DNA from 3 places in the Paenibacillus sp. M2 genome. Region 1 is predicted to be linked to each of the others. Evidence: predicted binding sites of a transcription regulator. Region 1 holds the regulator's gene; each other region holds the start of a gene.
The links. The regulator LexA, encoded in region 1, represses DNA repair genes until DNA is damaged. The targets are predictions, from matches to a motif close to CGAACATATGTTCG.

Region 1 (7,058 bases):
GGAGATCACATCAGATGTCTCGTAGATCAGTGGGTTGTACAAGAGCAAGATTTTTTCAAATCCAACAGCCAGGAAATTACCCATGTTCAAAATCAATAACGTCACAATCGTTGGCAAGATCCCTGGTAACGTTACATGAATCGTCTGCTTCCACCGGTTGGCACCATCGATACGTGCAGCTTCATACAAAGAATCATCAATGGTTGTCAGTGCAGCCAGATACAGAATCGCTCCCCAACCCATACCCTGCCATACCTCAGAAGTGATATAGATTGTTCTGAACCACTCAGCCCGCTGCATAAAAGGAATATTGTCTCCGGTGAAGAAAGCCACCAGTCCATTAATGGAACCATTCACTGCTGTCAGCTGCAGGATCATACCTGCAACGATAACGATAGACAGAAAATGAGGCAGATAAGACGCGGTCTGTACAAACTTTTTAAATCGTTTACTCTTTACTTCGTTAAGCATCAAAGCAAAAATAATTGGAACCGGGAATGTAAAGAGTAACGCAAGTCCGCCTAACATCAGCGTATTACCGAATACTCTCCAGAAGGTAGGGTCCTCAATGAACATTCTGAAGTACCTTAATCCAACCCACGTTTCTCCAAATATACTTCCCCCGGGAACAAAACGTCTGAACGCAATCACATTACCAATCATCGGTCCATATTTGAAAATAAGGAGATAAATGATGGGAAGGATTAATAGTGAATACAGCTGCCAGTCTTTGCGGAACAAAGTTGCTGCCGTTCGTAATCTGCTCTCTTTACGTAAAGATGTCATGGTTAACGTTGTTTTAGCGGTTTCCGACTCCATGTGTTTTCACTCCGATCCAGGACTTGATAAGTAAGAGTAATTCATGTACATTTCCCATCGTTTCTCCTCTTGTAGAAGACAACAGCTCCTTTAACTTCACCCCCACTACGAAATAGATGTTCGCCAAATGTAAGCGATATCAATTTGATGTATTATGTAGAATCACACAATCCAAGGTGCTTCACATCATTCATTAGCACTTAATAAGTGGTGTGATCTCCAAATCGAAAGAAGCTATTCTAAAATATTAAGCGCTTACAATTAATCGAAAATAATAAGCAATAACTCCCTGCTTCCATTTAATGAAGTAGGTCAAAAAGAAATTGCTTAGGACAATCTAAATACTAGTCATACTAGTATGTTAGTTATATTTTAATCCAGCTCCCCCCTAATTTCAATAACTTTTAGCAAAATAAATGAAAATCTCATTTAACAAGGCAACTTAGTCGATAAAATCAAATTAAAAAACATTGGTAACTTCAAGAACGATATCATCGTTCATTGAAGCTTCCAATGTTTCAGGGTGCTGAGGTAAGATGTTATAGCTGATCTGCTCAGAACTTAGCAATAAGTTGATCTAATTCGGATAAATGCGTGATTTCATGGTCGGGCGCATACGTTTCATTGTTGGTCTTATGCTCACGGTTAATCCATACGGCTTGGATGCCTGCTGATAGAGCACCACGAATATCCGTCGTCAACTTGTCCCCAACCATCATGCTCTCTTCGGGTTTAACACCCAGTTTACTCAAAGCATGCTCAAATATGGACGGATCTGGTTTTCCTTTTCCAAAGTTACCCGAGATAATAATCTCATCAAAGAAAGGAGTCAATTCAGGTACACCATCCAACTTCTCTTGTTGCAAAGCAGGACAACCGTTCGTTAACAGCAACAGTTTGTATTTCCCTTGTAATTGACGCAAAGTATCCATCGTTTCTTCGTACACATGAGGTCTGGATCTACGTTCTACTCCAAACTGTGCGGCCAGTTGTTCAGCAAGATCTTCCCGATCTATACCCAACTTCAACAAGCCACGACGCCAGGATTCTTTACGGTAAACTGGAGCAAGTTGTTCCAACTGACGGAACTCAGCTTGATCCCCACCTGTAAAGTTGGCCCAAAGGCCTTCAAACGGATTGATTCCAATCATTTTGGTAAAAGGAAAGGTCTCATAAGATTCATACAGTGCACGTGCCTCGTTACGAACAGCTTCTTCAAGTTCCTCCGGTTTGACCCCAGTCTCTTGTGCTGCAATTAGACAAGTCTCATGAAAAGCTTCTCGAACACTACGCTCATCCCATAATAAAGTATCATCCAGGTCGAACAAAATCGCTTTTAACGCCATTCCGATCATCTACCCCTTTATGCAATAATTACTTTTTGACGGTTTCCACGGTGATCTGGTGTGCTTTTGCAAATTTCAGCAAACGTTCTGCAATCGCATCTGTATCGTAACGGTTCAATAACTTGGTGAACACCCATCTTTTCCCGCGACTGTTATGTTCGATAACAACTGTACCCGGTTCAATTCTGAATTTGACGATATCTTCAACCCCGATTGAACGTTCACGATTACCCTTCGTCGTTATAATCCGATTACTGCTAATCTTGATGTATGGACGGCGAAGCATGAAGATGACTGCCAAAAATACGTAAAGCAGCATGGTCACCCAGTCCCAAGTTGTCATTGGAGCTTGCACAAGGAATGTGCTCATAAACAGATACAAAAAGGCGAGACCGATCAAAAATATTGGGAACAACAAGCTGCGTCCCTTAAAGACTTCTTCACCTGGTGTACCAGTGATTGGTTGACCACTTTTTTTGCGCTGCTGATTTAACTGCTTGGAATTTTTCTTAACCGTTCTCTCGAACGAACGCGACATGTGAATCCCCCTTATGTGTCTTTGTATCGGCTTACATAATTGCAAACCAACATTTCCCCCTATAAATTGCACACTCAAAATAACAGGAAGAAACCTAAATATCATAATGATATCATTAGGTTTCGTTAGTGTTTGAGTTTGCCTTGGTGGCCTTTGTCATTCTCATCATCAACAATCTCAATGGTATCCAGTTGTTGTCTGAAATTGCTGCGAATATTGCTCAAATAAATCTCTCTTAGCTCGGCACGTTCAGCAAGTTCTTCCTCTGACAATCCCGTGGACTTTTGCTTACGAGCCAATTCGTTAATGCGTGCTACCAGACTATCTATATCCAAGCTTGTCCCCTCCAAAAATACAAAGTCATATTAACTTTGCCATTATAAAGGCTGCTTGTCAAGCTGACACGCGCTAACACTCATTGACGTGCATTTTATTCTGCAAATTGCGGTAGAGCTAGTACTTGTCCCACTTGGATGGAAGTTGTATGAAGTTGATTCACTTTCTTAATTGCTTCTATATAAATACGCGTATCCATATTCGTCGGTTTATGTTCCAAAGAAATACTCCATAATGTTTCCCCTTGTGAAACAGCTATCTTTCCTCCAGGCAGAACATCATTCTCATTGCCAGCAAATACAGTTAAAACAGTGCTGCATCCAATAAATATAATCAAAGAAGTAATGGCTACCTTTAACATCCATGAAGAAATCTTGAAACGCGCTAAAACCTTCTTGTAGTTCCCTATGTTAGACTTAACCAGTTCCGAATTCATTGGTTCATAAATGCTTTGATAAGTAGAATATCTCATTAAATACCCGCCCCCAAACGTTTGTTCCTATCTGTTGGAATCAATATAACACGAACACTTGTTTTGTTCAATAGATTTTTAGAACAATTGTTCGCTTCTTTTTTGAAGGAGAAATATCTTAATTCAAACCCTTCTGCAAAGCATTTGCAGTATTACGCTCTGACTTTTGGACAAATTCGGTTCTATAAGTTAAAACACACTGATTATATACCATTTTATTTAGAACTTATGTTTGTACGAACGGAGGTTCTATGTTATAATTTTCCCAAACGTTACTAAAATGGGGTTGATACGGTATGTCGAAGATATCCAGCAGGCAGCAGGCTATTCTGGAGTTTATACGAAATGAAGTCCGGTTGAAGGGGTATCCTCCTTCCGTACGGGAAATTGGTGAAGCGGTTGGACTGGCTTCCAGCTCAACAGTACATGGACATTTGGATCGTTTGGAGAAAAAAGGTTTGATCCGACGCGACCCTACCAAACCAAGAGCCATTGAGCTTCTGAGCCAGGAAGAATCTGAGCATTCTCATCAATTTGCTCATAGCGTTGCACGTATTCCTGTCGTTGGTAAGGTTACAGCCGGGGTTCCAATTACTGCAACCGAGAACATTGAAGACTACTTCCCTCTTCCTACACATTATGTAGGTGAACAGAAAGTGTTTATGCTTTCAGTAGTCGGGGATAGTATGGTGGAAGCAGGAATCGTTAACGGAGATTATGTAATTGTCCGTCAACAACAGACTGCTGATAACGGCGATATCGTCGTTGCAATGACTGAAGACGATGAAGCTACAGTGAAAACGTTCTATAAAGAGAAAGATCATATTCGCCTTCAACCGGAGAATGCGACCTTCGAACCTTTACGTTTGAAACATGTTAGTATTCTGGGTAAAGTCATTGGCCTTTTCCGAGATATTCATTAATATTTAACTTGAGTAACAAAACTAGATGTAATGAAATACGAAAGAGGTTGCCCTGATGAACAGGACAACCTCTTTTTTTCATGTTTATGTTATTTATGCGGCTAATTATTCACTGCGTTTCAGAACACTCTTGTGATGCGAGAACACATCAAAGCTCTGTTGTCCGTGATATGAGCCCATACCGCTCTCTCCGACACCACCAAACGGGAGATAGTGTGAAGTCATATGAGAAAGTGTGTCATTAATACATCCCCCACCGAAGGATACTTGATTCAGAACCTGATCCTGCAGTTGCTCATCCTGTGTGAAGAGATATAGCGCCAATGGTTTTGGCCGGCGAACAATCTCATCCAGCATAGGATTCAGGTCACTGTACGTAAACACAGGAAGAATCGGACCGAAGATCTCTTCTTGCATCACAGCTGATTCCCATTTCACATCTCCAAGTACAGTCGGCTCAATGAGCAACTGCTCACGTACAGAACGCCCACCAATTAGCGTTTTGCCATCTGTGAGGAATTTCGACAGCCGATTAAAGTTACGTTCGATGACAATATGCGGGAAATCAGCGTTTTGTAACACATCATCCCCAAATTTATCTTTGATCTCTGCGCCAATCAGATTGATCAATTCATCATGAACTTGTTCATGCACAAGCAAATAATCCGGAGCAACGCAAGTTTGGCCTGCATTCAGGAACTTACCACGAACAATTCGCTGGGCCACCAGCTTCAGATCTGCATCACTATACACAATAGCCGGACTCTTACCACCCAACTCAAGAGTTACAGGAGTCAAGTGCTCCGCAGCTGCCTTCATCACAATGCGACCAACACCTGTGCTGCCTGTGAAGAAAATATAATCAAACTTCTCTTTCAACAATGCTGTACTGGCCTCAACTTCTCCTTCCATAACCGCAATATACTCCTGAGGGAAGATCTCCTGAATCAGATCATACGTCAGACGAGATACGGCTGGTGTTAATTCAGAAGGCTTGATAACTGCACAGTTACCGGCCGCAATTGCTCCAATCAGTGGGCCAAAGGCCAGTTGGAACGGATAATTCCAAGGTGCAATAATAAGCGCCACTCCGTATGGTTCCGGGTAAATGATACTCACCCCATCCGGCATAGCCGAATTGGTTGGGACTTGTTTTGGTGCAGCCCATTCCTGCAGGTGTTCTAATGCAAAATCCAGTTCACCCAGAACAATGCGAATCTCGGAACCGTATGCTTCCGCCTCAGATTTGTTCAAATCTGCCCGAAGTGCATCTTGAATCCGTTGTTGATACTTTTCAATTCCCTTTCTAAGCTGTTGCAGCGCATTAATCCGATACTCGATATTTTTAGTTTGTCCTGTATAAAAAAATGTACGTTGTTCTGTCACTAGTTGTTTTGCCTGATCCATAATAACATCTCCAATTAATTATTTAAAATTTAATTGTTCAAAATTTAATTAAAGTATACCTCTTCTATATGAAACTTTCAACATACAAATGAAACATCCATGCTCCGCCTGATAGGATCCAGTTGAAGCTGCACGCTCTAATTCACGGCAAATGGTCGAAGGATGTCTGTCCAGTTCCTTTGCGATTGCTCGTCAGCTTTTGCCTTGCTGGTGTAGGATTTCTAGCTTGCTCCGTTCAATTATACTAAAATGTCTGTAGCTCATGGCTGGATTCTCCTTGTGTGAATGTGGTGTAGGAACCTTCATTCTACATGAATCCAGCCATAGGCCTTTTTTATTTATTTCCAGTAGGTGTCGCACTTCATATTACAATCCGTCTACACAAAAAAAGATATAACGTTCTATACACTACCCGTTCTCTCGACATGTGCCATCATCTCTTATCAGAAGTTTTCCCATCATTCCTACAGCTACCCATTCTGGACGCCCCAACCGAGAAACGTAAGTCTGTAAAGGATCATACTGAGGATTGATTAATGCTGTTTTCAACGTGTGTGATGGGACTGTAACCTCCCCGTTTCCATATTTTCATCGACGCTCTCCTCATTTCATTTAGTGTATCTGAGGTGGCTTCGAGTGACCAATTGGATTAGGAGGTTTTAAAGATATAAAAGGGGTTCTTAATAATTACATTAAGCTAATTCTGCAGAATATGAAGTTTAAAGCTTCACATAATCGATGGTTTGATGCATCTCTGCCTTCTCCATCTTCCAAGAACATTAAAATCTCTAAGGAACTCATCGAACTTATCCCTCAAATCGATGACCAAGGAGCACTTCGAAGCTCCCCCTCCAGCTTCGTTGTTAACTTTACCGCATACTACTCTCCGTATAGGACGGATGCTTTCCATATAAAAGCTCGATCTTCCATAATGCCTCAACCGTATTTGGCATCTCGCTGTCCTGAACATCCGGCGCAAACCATCAAGCCCCTAGAAAAGAAAAAAGACAACCCACCAAGTCGAGTCGCCTTCATTCCAATTCAATGCCAGTTTAAAAAATCACGAAACGACCCAAACAGCTCCGTCAAAATATACCCCAAAATGAAGGGGAACTAGAGAAGCTGAAGAACAACTGGATCGGACAACCTTCATGAATAAGCAGAAATCTTCATAATAAACAGAAAAGTTCCAGCGCTAAGTACACAAGTAGATCTTA
Region 2 (7,058 bases), 1.6 Mb from region 1:
AAGTACGATTCGTTCCAGCGAGCGGCATTACAATTTGTTGCAGGATATTATGTCGATGCCAAGTACCAAAGTTATTGAACATCCGGATATTTTTGTGCAGGAATCCGAATATGATTTCAATGATTTTGATATTATTATTGAACTTCGCAACAATCCGAATGAAGAAATTATTTATGATACGTTTACGGCTAGCTACACCGACGAATTGTAAGGAACCGTACGGAATCATGAAATAGATTAGCAACAACTCAAGAGATAAACATAAGGAGGAGATGGCATGTCTGAACTGGGTCAGCAGTTAAGGGAGGCCCGGCTGCAAAAAGGGATGAGTCTTGACGATGTACAGGAAATGACAAAAATTCGCAAGAGGTATCTGGAGGCCATAGAAGCAGGAGACTATAAAGTGCTGCCGGGTAGCTTCTATGTGCGTGCTTTCATCAAAACCTATGCGGAGACCGTGGGACTGAACCCTGATGAGCTGCTGGAGGGACACAAAAAAGACGTACCCGAAGAAGAGACGGAAGCAACGATGGAACCGGTTATTCAGAAGCGTTCCAGCCGTCCGGTTGAGCGTAGTAATCGGTGGATGTCTGTCGCGCTGATGTGGACATTCCCTGTTTTGATCGTAGTACTGTTGTATGTATACGTGGTGTATAACAATGGTGATGAATCAGATAATCCGGGTCTTGATCAGGTCAAAATTACAGATAGTCAACAACAGCCTGAGGATAAACCGGATCCACCTGCCGACAACGGACAGGCATCTAATCCGCCTGCGACAGATTCAGGTACTGACGGTACTGGTAAGGGCGACGCTGGCGGTAATGGTGGCGGTACAGACACGGAAGGACAGACGGACGGTCAAACTGATGGCCAAACTGATGGTCAAACCGACGGACAAACGGGAGAAAATCAGGAAGAACCGACAGACAATTCACCGTCTAATGTGACTGTTGCAGAAGATGGGAAATCAGGAAATATTACGAACTTTAAAGTTAACGGTAGTGCAGGGCAACCTGTAACGGTTACGATCAAAGCAACAGGTCATAGCTGGCTGGAAGTGTACAAAGGCGAAAACTCCAGTGGAGAGAAGTTGGAGTATGGTAACACAGCCGAAGGTGACAGCTATACCTTTGAGTTGGATAGTACAGGCATGTATATTAAGTCCGGTTACGCTGCAGCGACCACGATTGAGGTTGGCGGGCAAGTTGTAACGGATGGCAAGGCGACCAATCGGATCCGTCTGAAGCTTGGTGAAGACAGTAGTAACACTACTTCTTCCACAGGTGTTGAAAATGGATCAACGGACGGTACAGGGGGTACCACGGGTAGCGAATAACCGGGTCAACTGCAGGAGACAATAATCGTGTCTTAACTTGCAGTTAACTTTTGGTGAAGTGAGGTGGATGGCTGTGACAGTCAGCTGGATCGTAACAGGTTTAGGGATCATTGTCAGCCTCCTGGGTTATTACCTGACTCCAAGTGCCTGGGGTTACGGAATATTGGGTTTTGGACTTGCACATGTACTTTTGGGTGTGCTCGATATGTTCAGACAGCCCAACCGCAGCCGCTATTAGGTTGGAAGCTGGACCAGCAAGCATTTTTGGCAGCCACTTGAAGTGGAGGCCAAAAATGCTTTTTTCTTTGTGTAAAATAGCTAGAAATTAGACTTTTGCTTAGGGTATCCTCTATAATGTTACAGTACATACGATTAACTGAAAGGGTGACTGGTTTGAGCTCAGAAAATTCATTTGATATCGTGTCCAAAATGGACTTGCAAGAACTGACAAATGCCGTTACACAAACCGAGAAAGAAATTGGCGCTCGTTATGACTTCAAGGGCAGCAAGAGCAGCCTGAAACTGGATAAGGATGCGTTAACGATCGTATCTGATGATGAGACCAAACTCAAGGCTGTCATTGACGTGCTGCAGTCCAAAATGGCGAAGCGTGGTCTACCATTGAAAAACATTGATTACGCAAAGGTAGAGCCAGCGTCTTCTGGTACAGTCCGCCAGCGTTTGAATTTTAAACAGGGGATTGATCAGGACATCGCCAAGAAAATCAATATTCTGATTCGGGATTCCAAGATGAAGGTGAAGAGTCAGATTCAGGGAGATCAACTTCGGGTAACTGGTAAGAGTAAAAATGATTTGCAAGCTGTCATGCAGTTGCTAAATGGTGCTAACCTACCTTTGGATTTGCAATATACAAATTTCAAGTAATATGGCCTTTCTGTAGCAAAAGTGTTTTTTGACACGGTATTGGGCGTATATTATACTAAGTGTGCATTGCTGGCAGTCAAGCATCAAGTCCAGTCCTCATCGTTTGCTGACTTTGTGAAAAGCAGTACATCTTCTGGAAGTCACCGGAACGTTTAAAGCGTGTTGCTTTTGAGCGGTTGACTTTATTTTTTGCGTTTCTACATAGTGGGATCATGTTAATCTGGATTGACATTGAAACTGTACATTTCATGTTCCGGATGATGATAACGGGATTATGATGATTGTTTGGAGTAATGGAGGATATGAGGGAGGGCGTCTTGTGAATTTACCCAACCGGATTACGCTTGCACGAATTTGCTTAATCCCTTTTTTGATGGTGTTCCTGCTCGTGGATTTTCCATTTTATCCAGAGCCGTTGCAGCTTGGAAGCTTGTCGCTTCCGTATAATCAACTGATTGCTGCTGTTATTTTTATCATCGCCGCAAGCACAGATGGAATTGACGGATACCTTGCGCGGAAAAATAACATGGTTACCAATCTGGGGAAACTGCTCGATCCACTCGCAGACAAGTTGCTGGTTACTGCAGTTTTGATCTCGCTTGTGGAGATGGGCAAGCTGGATTCCTGGATTGCAGTTGTGATTATTAGTCGTGAATTTGCAGTTACCGGCTTGCGTCAAATTGCATTGCTGGATGGTTCGGTTGTTGCCGCAAGTGCTTGGGGCAAGCTGAAGACTGTAGTGCAGATTGTGGCGATTGTGCTGTTGCTGTTGAACAATTTCCCGTTTTCATACACGGGTATTCACGTCGATATTATCGCGGTATGGGCAGCAGCGCTTATTACTATCTGGTCGGGTATCGATTACTTTATCAAAAACAAAAATTTGCTTCATTTAACAAAAGCATAATGGTTTGTTCTTAAATGGGTAATCATGAAGGAAGCATTGGGTCAGGGGCAATAGGAAATTATCCTATTGCCCTTTGATCACTCACCACGTGTACAGGAGGATGCTCAATGAAGGCAGAAATCATTGCAGTTGGCACAGAGCTACTGCTTGGACAAATCGTCAATACCAATGCCAGATACCTATCCCGTGAATTGGCTGCGATGGGGATCGATGTATATTTCCAAACGGTGGTTGGGGATAACCTGAATCGACTTAGTGAAGCTATTCGCATTGCGCAGGGTCGTGCAGACGTTATTTTATTTTCCGGTGGCATCGGACCTACCCAAGATGATCTGACCAAGGATGCGCTCGCAGCTGTTCTTAACCGGAAACTGCATACAGATCGAATGGCGATGGACAAAATTGAGAGCTTTTTCAGAGATCGTAATGTGGACATGACAGAGAATAACCGACGTCAGGCGATCGTTATTGATGGAGGAACACCTCTGGCCAATGAAACGGGCCTTGCGGCAGGAAATGCGATTTCTGACAATGACAAATATTATGTTGTGATGCCTGGACCACCTAAAGAGTTGATTCCAATGTTTGAACAGGAAGTCAAACCTTGGCTGTTCCAGCATGTACTCACAGAAGAGATGCCGATCTATTCCCGAATGCTCAAATTCGCAGGTATTGGTGAATCTGCTCTGGAAGATCGACTATTGGATCTGATTGACGCGCAGACAGACCCTACGATTGCTCCTTACGCGAGCGAAGGTGAAGTTACGGTACGTGTCTCCACGAAGGCTGCGAGTGAGGGAGAGGCGAAGCTGAAGCTGGATGCGATGGAAGTTCAGATTCGCGAGCGTTTGACAGAACATCTCTACGCGAACGAGGATGTGCCTATAGAGTACACGATTGTAACCATGATGTCTGACATGGGGCTGACGCTCAGCGCTGCTGAGAGCTGTACAGGGGGGCTTGTCATGCAAAGTCTGACCTCTGTACCCGGAAGTGCGTCAATGCTCAAAGGTGGAATTGTTTGTTACTCCAATGAAATTAAAGAAAAGCTGCTGAATGTGCCTCATGATTATCTGGAAGGTGAAGATGCACCTGGAGCGGTAAGTCCAGAGGTTGCAAAAGTGCTTGCTGAGCAGATCCGCATGATTGGCGATGCTGATTTTGGCTTGGCTGTTACCGGTGTAGCTGGACCGGGATATTCGGAACGTAAACCACCCGGACTTGTCTTCATCGCTCTTGCTGAACGTGGAAAAGAGACGGAGATTCATGAGCTGCGTATTAATGGGAATCGTGAGACAGTTCGCATTCGTTCAGCCAAAGCGATTCTCTATCGCTTATGGCAAAAACTTGTGGCGATGGATTGATTAGTTAATAGCTTCGATTGCATTTACAGTTCCAAGCAAGTATAATTAAGGAAGACGGAAGAACCGTAGAATTAGGCTTTACAGCCTTGTTTACGGTTCTTTTTTCTGTTTAATGGAAAGTTTCCTTGAGGAAGAGGCGCCTCGGCCTTCACAAAAAAAAACGAATGTATGTTCGAAAAAAAGCTTGGCAAACGTGTTAAAACAAGGTATCATTATCTTATAAACAGTAAAGGGTGTGAGCTTATTGTCAGACCGTCGTGCCGCGCTTGATATGGCGCTCCGTCAAATAGAGAAGCAATTCGGTAAAGGATCCATCATGAAACTGGGTGAGTCCACTCATATGAATGTGGAAATTATTCCCAGTGGTTCCTTGGCTTTGGATATTGCATTAGGAACAGGCGGCTTGCCTAAAGGCCGTATTGTAGAAATATATGGACCTGAGTCTTCGGGTAAAACAACCGTAGCATTGCATGCTATCGCTGAAGTACAACGAGCGGGTGGACAAGCTGCATTTATCGATGCCGAGCATGCTCTTGACCCACAATACGCAAGCAAACTTGGTGTTAATATTGATGAATTGCTTCTGTCTCAGCCAGATACGGGTGAGCAAGGGCTGGAAATTGCAGAAGCTCTTGTACGCAGTGGTGCAGTAGATATCGTTGTTATTGACTCTGTAGCCGCATTGGTTCCAAAAGCAGAGATTGAAGGCGAAATGGGCGATTCACACGTTGGTTTGCAAGCGCGTTTGATGTCTCAGGCGCTGCGTAAACTGTCTGGTGCAATCAGCAAATCCAAAACAATCGCAATCTTCATTAACCAGCTTCGTGAGAAAGTCGGCGTTATGTTTGGTAACCCAGAAACAACACCTGGTGGTCGTGCTCTGAAGTTTTATTCCACAGTACGTCTGGATGTGCGTCGTATTGAGAGTATCAAATCAGGCAATGACATGATTGGTAACCGTACTCGTATTAAAGTTGTGAAAAACAAAGTGGCACCTCCGTTTAAACAAGCGGAAGTGGATATCATGTATGGCGAGGGTATTTCGAGAGAAGGCAGTATCATTGACATTGGTACAGAGCTGGACATCGTTAATAAAAGTGGTGCATGGTACTCCTACGAAGGCGAGCGTTTAGGACAAGGTCGTGAGAACGCAAAGCAGTTCATGAAAGAGCATAAAGATATTGCTGACATCATTGAACAAAAAATTCGTGTAGCCAGTAACTTGGTTACTGCAGTTCCTGCGCCAACTACTGAAGAGCAACAAAAAGAAGCAGCAGAAGAACAAGAATTGTTTGAAATCAACGAGTAATCTCTCAAAACCTCCCATGTAGGGAGGACCCTGAGGGTTTCCCCTCTGGACTCCGTAAACTTGCCTGATTGAGCTTGGCTTGATTTGGATAAGGAATTATGGTGGGAGTGCTCTCGGTGTCCAGCAGCCCCTGTCCCAATGGACAGGGGCTGTTGGCACGCTAACTGTCAGAGATAACTGTGGAGATAAAGGCCGGGCTGACTTCCCGGCCTTTTGTATTACTAGTGTTCTTTGTCTTATGTGAAGATGTGCTTGGCGTAGTCAGAATGAAAATGTTATGAAAGGGGAGACCTGAATGGATCAACATGACGAGGATTTGTATGAAGAAGCAGAACAGGATGGCCTATCCCAATTTCCGGACAACGAAGAACTTATTATTACACGTGTAGAACGAACGAAGAGCAGGCAAGCTCGTTATCGAATCACTTTTGGTATCCACTCTATTACGGTCCTTGAAGATGTGATGATTAAATACAGGATGACTCAAGGTAATACGTTTATGAAGAAGGATCTGGAGGAAATCATTGTAGCTGACGAGCGACAGCGGACGTATGCACAGTCTCTGCGCTTTTTGGAGCATAAACCGCGCACACGCCATGAATTAAGTCAGAAACTTCGTCAGAAGGAGTTTGCTGCACCTTTGATTGAAGAGGCGCTGGATCGGCTTGAGCGGGAGAACCTGGTGGATGACGATCTATTTGCGAAGGAATGGACAAGACAGCGTATGGAGGGCAAGCGGAAGGGAAAACTGTGGATAAGGCAAGAGCTACGTCAAAAGGGCATTGCCAATGATCTCATTGTTGAGGCACTAGAAGGGATCAGTACAGATGCGGAATTTGAGACTGCCTTGAGTGCAGGACGCAAAAAATGGAATCAGGTCAAAGGGGACGTCAAAGAGAAGAAAAATAAAACGCTTCCCTTCCTAATGAGACGTGGTTTTTCAATGGATATGGTGCGCCGGGTCGTGAATTGTTTAATTGAAGAAGATGAGGCTGGGGACTCTGAAGATGACGAAGCGTTGTTATGGGATTAGCAGCCTAGAGTCTCTATACTGCATTCTCTTGACAATTTCTTTCGTCAAATACTAAAATGGACATGAGTCTGTAAGAAATGGACAACCCTTTTTCCTTCCAAAAAAGCGGTTTCGGTTTCTTAAGATTTATACCATTCTTAATTATGGGTTCGCTGGAAACAGTGAATAGTACGTGGAAACATGTACATGTGAAATGAAAATCGGCGGGGGATCGCCGTGAG
Region 3 (7,058 bases), 1.9 Mb from region 1:
ATCCATAGTCGGATAATCACATTTAAATGAATGCAAAAAAAGCACCTTCCCTTGTCGTTAAGACAAAAGAAAGTGCCGTATGTTTAGTGAGAAAACCTTAGCCTTCTTTATTGAAAGGCTCATCCGCTACTTTGATTGAATCTGTAGGGCAGCCATCGCATGCATCCTGCATATCGTCAAACAAGTCGTCTGGAATAGCTTTGACACCATGGTTAGCATCGCCGTCAAAGATAACTTCAGCCAAACCTTCATCATCATAATCGTAGATGTCTGGAGCCGTTGCTCCACAAGCGCCACATGCGATGCATGTGTCTTTTTCAACCCAAGTATATTTACTCATTTACATTCTCTCCTCCTAAAATTCAAAACGTACAGTGTTTTTATCTAGAAACATATTAAACCAAAGTAAGGATAATTACAAATCATTTTGCAACCACAAGTCTCTATTATCCCTTATTTAATCAAGACTTTGCAAGTTATCTTTTTGCAGGGAAGTACCGCGCACTTTATGATTCCGAAGCAGCACGGAAGGATCGTCTCCAAGCATGCCGGCGGTCACAACAGCATTCTCACCAAATTTATCACGTAACTGATCCATAATCCGAATCAGATTGTCCTTCTTGGGCTTCTGCTCATATTCAAACAAGTCCATCTGCACAGCGGATTCTTCTCTTGGAATCAGGTTCTGAAGTGTCACACCCAGCATGCGTACAGGCTTGCCACTACCCCAATGCTTCTCAAATAGTTTACAGGCCTCACGGTAAATGACCGTTGCATCCTCCGTAGGAACTTCCATTAAACGTGATCGGGTGATTGTCTTCATATCCGGTGTGCGGATCGTAATCTGAATGCCCTGGCTGAACATTTCGTGCTTGCGCAATCTTCTGGCTACCTGGTCACTTATATTGAGGAACACACGATGAATCTCATTCATATCCGATACATCCGCCGGTAAAGTGGTTGTATGTCCAATGGATTTATTGGCTTCCCGTTCCGCGTGAACTGCGGAATGGTTAATGCCATTCGCAGAATTTTTGAGCCATGCTCCATTAACTCCGAATAGTTCGGTCAACATGTTCTCATCCGACTTGGCCAATTGACCAATCGTTTCAATGCCCAGTTTTTTCAGCTTTTCAGCCGTTTTTTTGCCAATGCCAAACATCTCGTTACATGGCCTGTGCCAAAGAATCCGGGGTACGTCCCTCATACGTAGAATGGAGATACCGTTCGGTTTTTTCAGATCCGAAGCCATTTTTGCCAATAATTTATTGGGGGCAATGCCAATGGAACATGGCAGCCCCAATTCATCCTTGATTCTACGCTGAATGCTCTCCGCAATCTCCATTGGATTCCCGAATTGCCTTGACCCTGTAATATCAAGATAACATTCATCAATGGACGTTGCCTCAAGTTGAGGGGTATAACTATACGCAATCTGCATGAAAGCTCTTGAATATTGACGATATAAATGAAAATCAGGACGAATCACAATGAGATCAGGGCACTTTTTCAAGGCTTGGTGGACAACCATTCCTGTTGAGATGCCTCGATTACGAGCGGCATATGAGCAGGTTACAATTACACCCTTTCGCAGTTCACTGCTGCCCGCAACGGCCGTTGCTTTTCCTCTATATAAATCTGGTTCCTCGGCTTCATGTACAGAGCAGTAGAAAGCATTCATATCGACATGCAGAATCACCCGTCCGGCTGTAGGGTAGTATTGATCCACATTCGCTGGAGGATTGCCGTCTGAAGACATCATGAACCCCCGCCCTTTCTTGCACACTAATTAATGAAACGAATTTCTTTCTTCTATAGTATATCAAACCCGTTATGTTAATTCAGTCACGAACATTTATTTTCTGCGAGATCTGATCAGAGACCGAATAATCAACCAGCCTACACTCACAAAAAATATCAAAGTGACCAGGGCAATAACCGTATTTTCCCATACAAAACTCAAAATTAACCCTCCTTTTCTTCCATATATTCCAATTAAAACTCAATAATAGATTATAACATACATCCGGATTATGATTAACATCCTTCTTTTTTCTCTAAAATTCGTTAAATGTTACATGATACTGCGATTTCGATGTAGCATTTGGCTATAATGGTGATATAATAATTAATTATACAAATTGACGACTTTAGGACAAATCAGCGCACCCAGTTTAACACAGTGTAGCGTTGCCGAATCGAAGGATTCGTCCACTAACGTACTTAACAGCTTTTCCCAACTTACAATCCATACTTTTAAAAGAGCGCTTTATCTCAAAGGAGGATCTTCATGTCAAAGGCCATTTCCATCTTCGATACGACTTTACGTGACGGCACACAAGGGGAGGGTGTCAGCTTATCGGCAGACGACAAACTCAAAATTGCCAAGAAGCTTGATGACCTGGGTGTCCATTATATTGAAGGCGGAATTCCCGGCAGCAATACCAAGGACATTGAGTTTTTCAAAAGAGTCAAGGAATTAAACCTGAACGCAAAGGTTGTTGCTTTTGGCAGTACCCGCCGTAAAGGCAGCGTTGCTAGTGAAGACGCCAACCTGAAGCGCATGATCGAATCTGGTGCTCAGGCTGCAACCCTGGTCGGTAAATCATGGGACTTCCATGTGCATACCGCTTTGCAGACTACATTGGAAGAAAACTTGTCCATGATCTATGATTCCATCGCCTATCTGAAACAGAATGGAATGGAAGTGATCTTTGATGCAGAACACTTCTTTGACGGATTCAAACATAACCCGGAGTATGCTCAAGCGGTCTTGACCAAGGCCCACGAAGCTGGAGCGGACTGGCTCGTTATGTGTGATACCAACGGCGGGACGATGCCTAACGAGGTACACGAGATCGTATCCACATTGCATAGAAGCCTGCCTCATGCCCATCTCGGCATCCATACACATAATGATTGTGAACTGGCTGTGGCCAACACACTCAGCGCTGTACAAGCCGGAGCCCGTCAGGTGCAAGGAACGATGAACGGTTATGGAGAGCGTTGCGGTAACGCCAATCTCGCATCCATTATCCCGAACCTGCAACTGAAGCTTGGCTATGAATGTGTTACTGAGGATTCCATGAGACAACTTACAAACGTGGCTCGTTATGTTAGCGAGATTGCCAATGTGAATATGCCGATTAATCAGCCTTATGTCGGCAATGCTGCTTTTGCTCACAAAGGTGGAATTCATGTCTCTGCCATCCTGCGTGATTCACGTACCTATGAACACATCGTGCCTGAACTGGTTGGTAACAAACAACGTGTGCTGGTCTCGGAACTTGCCGGACAGAGTAATATTGTATCCAAAGCGCAGGAACTGGGGCTTGAGTTCGATCCAAGCAGTGCCAATTCACGTCAGATTATTGAGAAGATCAAAGACCTGGAGCATCAGGGTTATCAGTTCGAAGGTGCAGATGCTTCGCTTGAATTGTTAATTCGTGAAGCGAACGGTGACATGAAAGAATTGTTCACTTTTGAATCATTCAAAATGCTTGTGGAGAAAACGGCGGGCAAATCCGTTGTTTCTGAAGCTTTTGTCAAACTTAATGTAGCTGGAACAAGTGTTTATACCGCTGCTGAAGGTAACGGTCCGGTGAACGCACTCGATAATGCGCTTCGGAAAGCATTGGTACAATACTTCCCTTCACTTGCCAACATGCATCTGTCGGACTACAAAGTGCGTGTACTGGATGAGAAAGATGCCACCGCCGCTAAAGTTCGTGTATTGATCGAATCCAAAAATACGGAGAACACATGGAACACTGTTGGTGTATCCGAGAACGTAATTGAAGCAAGTTGGGAAGCTCTCGTACACAGTTTCCGCTATGCATTGCTTCAAGAAAAATTGCAGGATGAACCGGGCACACTCCCTATTCCTGCTCATGGGATAAGCAACCACTAATACCCCATATTTCCCGGAAAATAAAAAGAAGCCTCTGTACCCATGATTCATGGATGCAAAGGCTTCTTTCTTTGCAGAAAATTAATTCGCAATTAACTCTTTAATCTTACGTTCCAACTCTTTCTCGGGCAATATGCCCAGAACAATCTCCTGTATAACGCCTCTGGAGTCAATCAGAACATTCGTCGGAAAAGCCACCCCATTGTATTGAGCATACACAGTCCCCTTTTCATCCAAAGGAATAGGGAATGTCAGTTGGTATTCATCCACAAAAGATTTGGCATCCTTGAGTTTATCGTATGATGTTACATTAACACCGTAGAGGTCAAGTTTATCCTTGTATTTTGCAGCCATTTTGTTCAGCTCAGGAGCTTCCTGTTTACACGGCTCACACCAGGATGCCCAGAAACTGACAAACGTGGCCTTATTTTTGGCACCACCCACACTGTACGTCTTCCCATCCATTGCTGTCAGAGAAAAAGCGGGCGCCAGAAGACCCGCACGAGGTCCCGTCTCTGTAGGCATGGGTTCTTCCTGCTTAAAGACGGCTGTAATGCCGTCACCCGCATTCTGGGCCAGTGCAATACCAACCAGCAAGACAACACCAAGGAGTATGTATATGTTTCGTTTCATAACCCGCCACCCTTTTATATAATTAGCCTGTTGAAACTAAAACCGTAATTTCTGCACATGCTAAGTGTTTATCACGCTCTATTACAGTTCACCAGAACATGATTCCCAAATGTTCTCTTTATTATTGTACCCTTTTCCTTTAAAATTTTACAATCCGCATTACAGAAAATAAAATGAAAAAGGACTCCTGCCATAGCAGGAGCCAAAGAGAGAGGGGTGAATACAAATGGCAGCACTTCACGGGCAGCAAAACGCCATCTACATCCCTTCTTCCGTAGAACAAGAGATGTCAAAGCACATGTTCCTTTCGCTGCCGCAAGAAGCCTGCGGGGTTATGCTGGGTGAAACCGCAGCGGGCGGTATACGAATCAGTCGGTTTCAGCCCATTCGTAACGTAGCACCTGACCCGCTGCGCCATTTTACTCTGGACGATGCCGAATGGATTCGGTGCGTATTCTCCGAGCCCAAGCTCATTGGTATCTTCCATTCTCATCCGCAGACAAGGCCTGTTCCATCCGTAGAGGACATGCAAGCTCTTCCGGCCTTCGCCGGTTTACTTCAGATGTACCTCATCGGCTCACCCGACCTAACAAGCGGGTTGCGATCTCATATGCATCTGAACGGTTATCTGATTGAATCCTCGAAGGAATCGCAGGATCAGGCACAACGTTTTGTGCCTTCATACAATCTGTTTCCCGTTCCGTTATGCGTGACTTAGCTGGGTATACAAATCACCCAAGGTCTCCACATTTTTACGAGTCATGTCCTCCAAGTAGCAGGACCATAACTGTGCAGTCATTTTTGAATCTTCCAGTGCATGGTGCCGCCCATAGATCGGAATCCCTCTGGATTCCAGCAATTCATCCAGACCATACCCCGGCCTGCTTGGTTCAAGCCAGCGGGCCAACATCATCGTATCGATTAAACGATGTGTCAACCTTACCTTTGAAGTCCGCCACAGAGCGGCATTCAGAAAAGCTCGGTCATGCGCACTTGCGTGTGCAATCAGAACATTTCCACCTACAAAAGACATGAAATCATGCAGCCCTTCCAGCAAAGTCGGTGCGTCCAGCGTCATCTCCTGCGTAATACCTGTAAGTTCAGTAATATGTTCCGGAACCGCAGTCTTGGACTGCACCACCGTATAGAACTGCTCCCCTTCCAGTACCACACCACCATGTATACGAACCGCACCAAATGAGATAATCTCATCCCCATGCTGGGGCGAAAATCCCGTCGTTTCCAGATCAAATACAACTGCGTCCAGCTCATTTAGAGGTGTATGCAGAACCTCAGGTCTGCGCTGATCTCTCATCATCGAACGGATAAACGCCATGTGTTGCGCCGTAGGGGCTCCCATAATGGAAGCGATGGCGGAAGGAACCCCTCCCTGACGCAGCGAATTCCAGAATCCTGTATTGCCCCTTGCCGGCTCTCTCATGGACGTCTCCTTTCTGCAAAACGCAACTGTCTTTGCAAAGCACGATGCACTCGTCGTACCAACCCGAGCGTATCCCTGAGCTCATAATGAATTTGCTTTTGTTTCATCTGTTTCTCATCCAGGAACCCACTGCTATGTTGCAAATCCCCTTGTATGACAACCGGTGTACTTCGGCGAAATTTCAAAGCAGCCAAGAAGGCCCGCTGACATGCATCCAGTAATGTAAATGGAACAGCTTCAAGCGAAGTCAGTCTCTCCATTCTTTTTAACGTAGATGACTCCTTGATCCCATGTTGCAAAGCCAAATAACGAGCACTGTTCACCAGCGGAATGTACAAACCATACTTAACATCAAATCCGCCTGCATGTTCACCAAATCGTTCTGTGACCACACGTCCAAGTACATTTAATGTAGCTTTATGTTTAACCGTATTGCGAAGAACTGCATCCGAAAGTTCAGGAATCAGTCTGAACTTTTCATAAAAACTCGTGATCCATTCCTCCGCCAGACTTTGCTCACCTGCAACAAAACGCATGTCTGAAGCAATAATCAGATTACGAACAGGCTCCCAATTCAGATCCGAGCTCCAATCTGCTAATTGTTGTTTCCATGAGGCCAGTGTTTTTCTCCAGAGTGGCTCAGAGCACATGACTTTACCTTCGCACTTGGCGTAACCAAGCTCTTCTAACATATCCGTCATTCGCTGTCCGAGCTGAGCAAAATATTCCTCTTTACCTTCATGCGGAGTATCGCTAATGATCATGCCATTATCCTGATCACTCCATAACGTTGCTTCTTCCCTGCCGGAACTGCCAAATACGATAAAGGCATAGGGGACGGGAGGTTGGCCGAAGCCTTCCTCAACCATCCCCTGAATGCATAACTCTACTGCTTTCCGTGCAATCCGGTCATGCAGTTCATTTACCGTTTGGTACCACTCGATCGGCGACAAGGAAGCGGACAACAATTCCTGGAGCTCGTTCTGTAATATTACACGTTCCTGGCGCAGTTCTTGAGAAGACACCGCACCATCGATTCCCTTATAAGACCAGGAATAGTTTGTATACGAGATG

Region 2: recA (recombinase RecA) is a predicted target of LexA. The motif match lies at 4,657-4,670, and genes of this name have one in related genera.
Region 3: ACETMN_RS10830 (DNA polymerase IV) is a predicted target of LexA. The motif match lies at 1,849-1,862, and genes of this name have one in related genera.

The regions. Positions count from the first base shown of each region.
Region 1 covers NZ_CP169648.1:4,199,723-4,206,780, forward strand. The annotation lists gene ACETMN_RS18955 (ABC transporter permease) at 1-786, opposite strand, end outside; gene ACETMN_RS18960 (HAD family hydrolase) at 1,374-2,165, opposite strand; gene ACETMN_RS18965 (hypothetical protein) at 2,194-2,703, opposite strand; gene ACETMN_RS18970 (DUF896 domain-containing protein) at 2,829-3,038, opposite strand; gene ACETMN_RS18975 (LysM peptidoglycan-binding domain-containing protein) at 3,134-3,511, opposite strand; gene lexA (transcriptional repressor LexA) at 3,808-4,434, shown strand; gene ACETMN_RS18985 (aldehyde dehydrogenase) at 4,540-5,841, opposite strand; partial or broken gene ACETMN_RS18990 (helix-turn-helix domain-containing protein) at 5,890-6,030, opposite strand; partial or broken gene ACETMN_RS18995 (peptidase G2 autoproteolytic cleavage domain-containing protein) at 6,250-6,396, opposite strand.
Region 2 covers NZ_CP169648.1:2,595,304-2,602,361, forward strand. The annotation lists gene ACETMN_RS12035 (DUF3388 domain-containing protein) at 1-211, shown strand, start outside; gene ACETMN_RS12040 (RodZ domain-containing protein) at 278-1,339, shown strand; gene ACETMN_RS12045 (hypothetical protein) at 1,413-1,577, shown strand; gene ACETMN_RS12050 (YajQ family cyclic di-GMP-binding protein) at 1,733-2,224, shown strand; gene pgsA (CDP-diacylglycerol--glycerol-3-phosphate 3-phosphatidyltransferase) at 2,544-3,131, shown strand; gene ACETMN_RS12060 (competence/damage-inducible protein A) at 3,239-4,495, shown strand; gene recA (recombinase RecA) at 4,740-5,804, shown strand; gene ACETMN_RS12070 (regulatory protein RecX) at 6,100-6,837, shown strand.
Region 3 covers NZ_CP169648.1:2,314,366-2,321,423, reverse strand. The annotation lists gene ACETMN_RS10835 (ferredoxin) at 98-340, opposite strand; gene ACETMN_RS10830 (DNA polymerase IV) at 458-1,759, opposite strand; gene cimA (citramalate synthase) at 2,291-3,910, shown strand; gene ACETMN_RS10820 (TlpA family protein disulfide reductase) at 3,992-4,543, opposite strand; gene ACETMN_RS10815 (M67 family metallopeptidase) at 4,770-5,261, shown strand; gene ACETMN_RS10810 (exonuclease domain-containing protein) at 5,247-5,984, opposite strand; gene ACETMN_RS10805 (DUF294 nucleotidyltransferase-like domain-containing protein) at 5,981-7,058, opposite strand, start outside.